Regions from separate parts of the Streptomyces sp. LX-29 genome, predicted to be linked through region 1. Evidence: riboswitches for the same ligand, from Rfam matches in the RefSeq annotation. Region 1 holds a riboswitch; the other holds the start of a gene.
The links. Region 1 has a riboswitch for thiamine pyrophosphate ahead of thiO (glycine oxidase ThiO). Riboswitches for the same ligand answer to the same signal wherever they lie in the genome.
Positions count from the first base shown of each region.

Region 2: linked by a shared signal. The riboswitch ahead of thiC (phosphomethylpyrimidine synthase ThiC) and the one ahead of thiO (glycine oxidase ThiO) in region 1 are both predicted to bind thiamine pyrophosphate.

Region 1 covers NZ_CP089746.1:6,022,847-6,027,093, forward strand. The annotation lists gene LRS74_RS25395 (thiazole synthase) at 1-667, opposite strand, end outside; gene thiS (sulfur carrier protein ThiS) at 670-897, opposite strand; gene thiO (glycine oxidase ThiO) at 894-2,183, opposite strand; TPP riboswitch at 2,181-2,294, opposite strand; gene LRS74_RS25410 (FAD-dependent oxidoreductase) at 2,598-3,776, shown strand; gene LRS74_RS25415 (Rv2175c family DNA-binding protein) at 3,858-4,223, shown strand.
Region 2 covers NZ_CP089746.1:3,781,716-3,785,962, forward strand. The annotation lists gene thiC (phosphomethylpyrimidine synthase ThiC) at 1-1,196, opposite strand, end outside; TPP riboswitch at 1,189-1,329, opposite strand; gene LRS74_RS16260 (YibE/F family protein) at 1,373-2,872, shown strand; gene LRS74_RS16265 (SsgA family sporulation/cell division regulator) at 2,963-3,400, opposite strand; gene LRS74_RS16270 (DUF5326 family protein) at 3,941-4,153, opposite strand.

The DNA of each region.
Region 1 (4,247 bases):
TGGCGCCGGCCATCAGCTCCGGGTGCTGGGCCCGGGTGACCGCCGAGGCGAGCATCACCGCGGCACAGCCCAGCTCCATGGCCAGCGCCGCGTCCGAGGCGGTGCCCGCGCCCGCGTCCAGGATCACCGGGACACCGGCGCGCTCGGTGATCAGCTGGAAGTTGTGCGGGTTGCGGATGCCGAGCCCGGAGCCGATGGGGGAGCCGAGCGGCATGATCGCGGCGCAGCCGACGTCCTCCAGCTTGCGGGCCAGGACCGGGTCGTCGTTGGTGTACGGCAGCACGGTGAAGCCGTCGTCGACGAGGACCTCGGCGGCGTCCAGCAGCTCGACCGGGTCCGGGAGCAGGGTGCGCTCGTCGGCCACCACCTCCAGCTTGATCCAGTCGGTGCCGAGCGCCTCCCGGGCCAGCCGGGCGGTGAGCACCGCCTCGCCCGCGGTGAAGCAGCCCGCGGTGTTCGGCAGCACCCGGATGCCGTGCTTGTTCAGCACGGACAGCACCGAGCCCTGCACGGTCGGGTCCAGGCGGCGCATCGCCACGGTGGTGAGCTCGGTCCCGGAGGCGAGCAGCGCGCGCTCCAGCACCTCCAGGCTGGGCGCCCCGCCGGTGCCCATGATCAGCCGGGAGGCGAAGGCGGTGCCCGCGATGAGCAGCGGGTCGTCGGCCATGGTCAGCCTCCCTGGACAGCGGTGAGGACCTCGACGCGGTCGCCGTGGCCGAGTGTCGTCCGCGGCCACTGGCTGCGGGGCACCACGGACTCGTTGACGGCGGCGGCGACGCCGCTGGCGGCGGTGGTGAGGGTCGCGACGAGCCGGTCGAGGGTGAGGCCGGCGGGCAGGTCGCGCGGCTCGCCGTTGACGGACACGGACATGGCGTCGCCGTTCGCGGACGCGGTCATGCGGGCTGCTCCTGGAGTGCCGAGGGGGAGGGCGGGGGAGTGGTCGTGGACCGCGCGGGGTGCGCGGCGTGGGCTACGGGCGGCACGGCGGGCGCCGGCTTGCCCGAAGGCTCCGGGGCCTCGGGGACCGCGGCCCGCGCGGCGCCCGTGAAGCGCTCGGGCGAGAAGGGGCGGGCCCGCGCGGGGAGCTCTCCGCCGGTCAGCACCTCGGCCAGGATGTCGCCGGTGACCGGGGTGAGCAGCACCCCGTTGCGGTGGTGGCCGGTGGCCAGGAGCAGGCCCGGCAGCGCGGTGGGGCCCAGGAGCGGCGCGTTGTCGGGGGAGCCGGGTCGCAGCCCCGCGCGGGTCTCGACGAGCGGGAGTTCGGTGATGCCGGGGATGAGCTCGTGGGCGTCGCGGAGCAGTTCGTAGACGCCGCCCGCGGTGACGGTGGTGTCCCAGCCCAGCTCCTCCGTGGTCGCGCCGAGGACCAGTTCGCCGTTCTCGCGCGGGACGAGATAGACCTGTCCGCCGCGCACCACCGCCCGCACCGTCCGGGACAGGAACGGGGCGTACGGCTCCGGCACCCGCAGCCGCAGGATCTGCCCCTTCACGGGGCGCACCGGGGGCAGCACGCCCGCGGGCAGGCCGCCGATGCGGCCGCTGTGGCTGCCGGCCGCCAGCACCGTCTGGTCGGCGTCGACCCGGGAGCCGTCGGCCAGCTCGGCCCCTCCCGCGCGGTCGCCGCGCAGTGTGAGGCGCTCCGCGCGGGAGCGGTGGAAGACCACCCCGGCCCGCTCGCAGGCGGTCGACAGGGCCGCGGCCAGGCGCCGCGGGTCGACCTGGTGGTCGCCGTCCACGCGCAGTCCGCCGCGGACGCCCGGCGCCAGCATCGGCTCCAGCCGGCGGCACTCGCGCCCCGACAGCCACTGCGAGTCCAGCCCGCAGCGCTGCTGGAGCGCGTGCAGCTCGCGCAGGTGGGCGCGGTCGTCGGAGTCGAGCGCGACGGCGAGCGTGCCGCACGCGCGGTAGCCGATGTCCTGGCCGGCGACCTCCGCCAGCTCGGCGGCGAAGGCCGGGTAGCGCCGCGCGGAGTCGAGGTTGAGGTCGAGCAGTGTCTCCTCGCCGTAGTGCAGTTCCGACACGGCGGCGAGCATCCCGGCCGCCACCTGGGCGGCGCCGCCGCCGGGGGTCGGGTCGGCCACCGCGGTGCGCAGTCCCCGCTGGGCGGCCCGCCAGGCCACTCCCAGACCGATGACTCCGCCCCCGACGACCAGGACGTCGTACGGTTCGCCCGTAGCGTGCATGGGCTGTCAGCCCCTCCCTTCGCCGGCATGACCCGGATCAGGTTCGTACGGTCGGAGGCCGCCTCAGCCTCCCTCTCAGCCCGGTGCGTCCGGGCTCCCGCGAGTGCTCTTGGCCCGCCACCCTAGTACGCCGTCCGAATGGGCCGGAAGGGCGAGCCCGGACGGCGGGAGCCGACGGCGCGCCGGCGGTCCCGGCGCGGCCTCCGCGCGGAATGCTTCGGCGCCCCGCGCGAAGCGACCTACAGTGATCAGGTGAGTGAGCAGCTGAGCGAGCGCGCCCGGCCTGGCGCGCGGACGGACGAGAAGAAGCCTCCGGTCGTTCCGCCGGAGACCGGACCCGAGGCCGGCGCGCGGAGCGGAAGCGGAGCAGCCGGCTCCCTGAGCGGGCAGCGAGTGGTGATCGTGGGCGCCGGGATGGCCGGCGTGCAGACCGCCGTGGCGCTGCGTGAGGAGGGCTGGCCGGGCGCCATCACGCTGATCGGCGCCGAGCCGCACCCGCCGTACGACCGGCCGCCGCTGTCCAAGGCGGTGCTGCTGGGGACCGCCGAGGGCTCCGCCTACGACGTGGACTTCGCGGGGCTCGGCGTCGAGCTCCAGCTGGGGCGCGAGGTCACCGGCGTGCACCCGGAGGAACACCGGGTCGACACCGTGACCGGTCCGCTCCACTACGACCACCTGGTGATCGCCACCGGCGCCGAACCGATCGCCCTGCCGGGCAGCGCCGACCTGCCCGGGGTGCACCTGCTGCGCACCCTGGACGACGCCGAGCGGCTGCGCCCGGTGCTGGCCAACCGGCACGACATCGTGGTGGTCGGCGCGGGCTGGATCGGCGCCGAGTTCGCCACCGCCGCGCGGGAGGCGGGGTGCACGGTCACCGTCGTCGAAGCCGCCGAGCTGCCGCTGGCCGGGGCGCTGCCGCCGGAGGTCGCGGTCTTCATGGCGGGCTGGTACCTGGACAGCGGGGCCGAGCTGGTCACCGGCGCGCACGTGGCGGCGGTCGAGGAGGGCGGGGTGCGGCTGGCCGACGGGCGGCGGCTGCGGGCCGACGCGGTGGTCGTCGGCATCGGCGCCCGCCCCGCCACCGGCTGGCTGAAGGGCTCGGGCGTGGAGCTGGCGGCGGACGGCTCGGTCAAGGCGGACGAGCGGCTGCGCGCCTCCGCCCCGGACGTCTACGCGGTCGGCGACTGCGCCTCGTTCCCCTCCGCCCGCTACGGGCGGCGGCTGCTGGTGCACCACTGGGACAACGCCCTCCAGGGACCGCGCACGGTCGCCGCCAACCTGGTCGGCTTCCAGCAGCCGCGCTTCGCCGGTCTGGCCTACGACCCCGTGCCGTACTTCTGGTCCGAGCAGTTCGGCCGCTTCGTGCAGTACGCGGGTGACCACGGCGGCGCCGACGAGGTGCTGTGGCGCGGCGACCCCTCCGGCGCCGCGTGGACGGTGCTCTGGCTCCGGGAGGGCGTGCTGGTGGCTCTGCTGGCGGTGGGGCGCCCGCGCGATCTGGCGCAGGGCCGCAAGCTCATCGAGAGCGGCGCGGCGATCGACCGCACCGCCGCGGTGGATCCCTCCGTGGCGCTGAAGTCGGCGGTCCTGTGACCCCCGCGCCGCGCCGCGCCGTGACTCCCCGGGAGGCGGTGCGTTCGCCGAGTGTCAGTCCCAGATGGCAGGCTTGTTCCCGTGACCGAGATTGACACCAAGATCGATGCTCTCGTGCCCGCCTGGCTCAACGTCCCCGAGATCGCGGAGCGGCTCGGGGTCGAGGTGACCCGCGTCCGCCAGCTGATCAAGGAGGGCCAGCTGATCGCCGTGCGCCGCGGGGAGAACCGAGTGCTGATGGTCCCCGCCGACTTCATCGGCGATGGGAAGGTCGTCAAGGGGCTGGTGGGCACCCTGACGCTGCTGCGGGACGACGGCTTCACCGACGAGGAGATGCTCGAGTGGCTGTTCACGGCCGATGACACCCTGCCCGGCACCCCCGCGCAGGCGCTGCGCGAGAATCGCGGCACGGAGGTGAAGCGCCGCGCCCAGGCGCTCGCCGTCTGATCCAGCGAACCGCAACGGCGTACG
Region 2 (4,247 bases), 2.2 Mb from region 1:
TGGAGGTCGATGTTCTCCTTGATCTTGTGCATCGGGACATGGCCCGGGCCCTCGATCATGGTCTGCACGTGGTGGCGCTTGGCGATCCGGTTGAGCTCGCCCAGCGTGCGGAGCTCGGCGAACTGCGCCTCGTCGTTGGCGTCGGCGATGGAGCCCGGACGCAGCCCGTCGCCGAGGGAGTAGGTGATGTCGTAGGCCGCGAGGATCTCGCAGAGCTCCTCGAAGTTCTCGTAGAGGAAGTTCTCCCTGTGGTGCGCCAGGCACCAGGCGGCCATGATCGAGCCGCCGCGGGAGACGATGCCGGTCTTGCGGCGGGCGGTGAGGGGGACGTACCGCAGCAGCACGCCGGCGTGGACCGTCATGTAGTCGACGCCCTGCTCGGCCTGCTCGATGACGGTGTCCTTGTAGACCTCCCAGGTCAGCTCCTCGGCCTTGCCGTCGACCTTCTCCAGCGCCTGGTAGAGCGGGACGGTGCCGATGGGGACCGGGGAGTTGCGCAGCACCCACTCGCGGGTGGTGTGGATGTTGCGGCCGGTGGAGAGGTCCATGACCGTGTCGGCACCCCAGCGGGTGGCCCAGGTCATCTTCTCCACCTCCTCCTCGATGGAGGAGGTGACGGCGGAGTTGCCGATGTTGGCGTTCACCTTCACCAGGAACCGCTTGCCGATGATCATCGGCTCGATCTCCGGGTGGTTGACGTTGGCGGGGAGCACCGCGCGGCCCGCGGCGATCTCCTCGCGCACCACCTCCGGGGAGACGTTCTCGCGGATCGCGACGTACTCCATCTCCGGGGTGATCTCGCCCCTGCGGGCGTAGGCCAGCTGCGTCACCGGCTGCCCGTCGCGGCCGCGGCGCGGCAGCCGGGGCCGGCCGGGAAAGACCGCGTCGAGGTTGCGCAGCCCGCCGCGCGGCGAGGTGTGCTTGATCCCGTCGTCCTCGGGGCGCGGTGGACGGCCGGCGTACTCCTCGGTGTCGCCGCGCGCCACGATCCAGTTCTCCCGCAGCGGCGACAGCCCGCGCCGGACGTCCGTCTCGATGTCGGGATCGGTGTACGGGCCGGAGGTGTCGTACAGCGTCACGTCCTGGCCATTGGTGAGGTGCACCTGACGGACCGGGACCTTCAGGTCCGGTCGCGAGCCCGCGATGTACGACTTGTGCCAGCCGATCGCGCGCGTGCGTGCATCCTGCATGGTCATGAGACCCACTCCCTACGCCGGCATTACCCGGTAACAGGTTCAGCGGTCGACGCAGCGGCTTCCGTACGTGTCCGATCCGTACGGAGGTCAGCGCCCTCTCAGCCCGGTGCTCCGAGCTCCCGCGATTGCAAAGGTGCCCCAACGCTAACGGTTGCTCCGGCGTGCTGAACAGGGGGATGGACTTTCCTTGCGATGATCGAACGGTGAGCCCCTCAGCACAGCCCCCACCGCACCCCCCGTCCAGCGAACCGCCCGCCGCCCCCGGAGCCGGCGGCGACCACGGCGGCGGCCCCGGCGCCGGATCCGGCGGCGGCCACGGCCATGCGCACGGCCATGGTCACGGCCATGGCCCCGCCACCCCGGTCTCGGCCCACCTCCGCAAGATCATCGCCGCCGTGCTCATCCCCTTCACCGCCGCCGTCGTCGTCGGCCTGGTCGTGCTGTGGCCGGGCGGGGCGCCCGAGGGCAAGGGCGGCGAGCGCTCCGGCCTCGGCTTCGACCAGCAGACCGTCTCCGGCCGGGTGGTGAAGGTCGAGGAGGTGAAGTGCGCCGACGTCAACGCGCAGCCGCAGGCGCCGCCGCCGGGCGAACCGGGGCAGCCGGCGCAGGGGGAGCCCCCGGCCGAGAGGGACGACCTCTGCAAGCGAGCGACGATCGAGGTCACCTCGGGCAAGGACAAGGGCCGCAGGTTCTCCGAGATCGTGCAGCCGAACGCCTCGCGGCAGTACTCCACCGGCCAGGAGTTGAAGCTGGCGTACGCGCCCAAGGCACCCGAGAACCTCCAGTACTCGGTCAGCGACATCGACCGGTCCGTGCCGATGGCCGTGCTCGCCGCGCTGTTCGCGCTCGCCGTGGTGGCCGTGGGACGGCTGCGCGGCGTCTTCGCGCTGCTGGCGCTGGCCATCAGTTTCGCGGTGCTGACGATGTTCATCCTGCCGGCCATCCTCCAGGGGTCGAACCCGCTGGTGGTGGCGATCGTCGGCGGCAGCGCGATCATGCTCATCGCGCTCTATCTGTGTCACGGACTGACGGCCCGCACCTCGGTGGCCGTAGTCGGGACGCTCATCTCCCTGCTGCTGATCGGGGTGTTGGGCTCGGTGTTCATCGAGTGGGCGGCGCTGACCGGCGACACCGACGACCTGACCGGCCTGGTGCACGGCCTCTACCCGGACATCGAGCTCCAGGGCCTGCTGCTGGCGGGCGTCATCATCGGCTCGCTGGGTGTGCTGGACGACGTGACGGTCACCCAGACCTCGGCGGTGTGGGAGCTCAAGGACGCCGACCCCGAGGCGGGTTGGCGCAAACTGTACGCATCCGCGATGCGGATCGGACGGGATCACATCGCTTCGGTGGTCAACACGCTGGTGCTGGCCTACGCGGGCGCCTCGCTGCCGCTGTTGTTGCTGTTCTCGATCGCGGACAGCAGCGTCGGCACGGTGGCCACCAGCGAGCTCGTCGCCCAGGAGATCGTACGGACGCTGGTGGGCAGCATCGGGCTGGTCGCGTCGGTGCCGGTGACCACCGCGCTCGCCGCGCTGGTGGTCTCCGCCGACCGCGGGCCGGCGGGCGCCGGGCGCGGGGCCGCACGGGCCGGGGCGGGCGGCGGAGACGGCGCGTCCCGAGCCGGGGCGGGCGGCCGCGGCCGACGTCGGCGGGCGAAGCCTCGCGGGCGGTAGGAGCCCGCGCGGCACGCCGCCGAGGGATCGGGCCGCACGGGCCCGGTCCGCCTCCGTCCGCGTCAGCGGACCCCGCCGCGTCAGCGGACCTCAGCCCGCGTAGCGGTCCTCCGCCAGGATGCGGTCCAACTCCGCCTCCAGGTCGCCCACCGGGTCGATGGCGGTGCGCTCCTCGCCGAACGGCACCAACCGGTCCGTGCGGTCCAGGAACGCCACCAGCGGGGCGGCGGCGGAGCGGAACAGGGCCCGCTCGCCGCCCACCTGGAGCCGGATGAAGACGTCGGAGAGGCCCTTGGGGGAGGTGGGGGCGATATGGACATCGCCCTCGCCGGTGGGTGCGCTGAGCCCGTCGAGCAGCAGCTCCCGGGCGAAAGCCCAGGTCACCGGGGCGTCTCCGGGTAGATGGAAGGTGATCTCCACCGCGTACGGGTCGGCGCTGTCGTATCCCAGCTCGACCGGGATGCGGAAGGAGAGGTCGTGGGAGACCACGAAGGACATCGTCACTTCCGCCTGGACTGTGTCGCGCATGTCTCGCATCGTTCGCCGCCCCGAATTCGATTGGGAATGGCCAGGTTTGGATGCCAAGCCCTCTTGACGCCATGCTCCGCCGAGGGCTAGCTGATCACAAGGAGTGGGTCTTCAGATACCGAAAGAGAACGAGAGCGTGCTGATGACCCGGTCGACTCTGGAGCGTAGCGAACCGCTTGCGGAACGCAGTCATCGTGCGCGGATCAAGGGCATGGAAATGGCCAGCGCCTCCGCCCCGCTCAGCCGGAATCGGTGCGATCGATGGGCTCGATGCGGCCGATGTGCTCGATGTGATCAGGACCGGCGCATACACCGCGCCCCACTGCTCCGTCGCCAACAGGCACCCCCTGGGTGTGTCTTCACAGGAGTAATCCCTCACGGCGGCGGATGGGTGCGCGATGTCCCTCCCGAGGCGTACTTGTGGGGCGTTGACACGACGGCAGTAGGACTTCCGCCATGGGCGGGTGATGACTTTCCCATGGGTGGGGAGTGACGCCCGCCCTGGGGGCGCGGGAGTTCGTCAGGGGCGGTGCCGAAAGATCACCAATCGCGGCGCGACGAGGAGGCGGTGAATTTACGGACCGCGTAGATCAGTCCGCCGACGAGCGCCACCAGAAGCAGGATCCGGAAGACCAGCCAGAGGACGACGCTGACCACACTCATGATCAATCCGCCGAAGACCGCGAGCACCAGCACCGGAATGGCGATCCACGTCACCCACCACGGCAAACCCTTGAAGATCTTGGTGGTCACACTCGGTCCCTGCCTTCTCCTGGAATCCGTCGTCTCGCACTTTCGATGCTAGGACGCCAGGACGAGGAAATCCGGCCGCCCGGCCCCCGTCCTC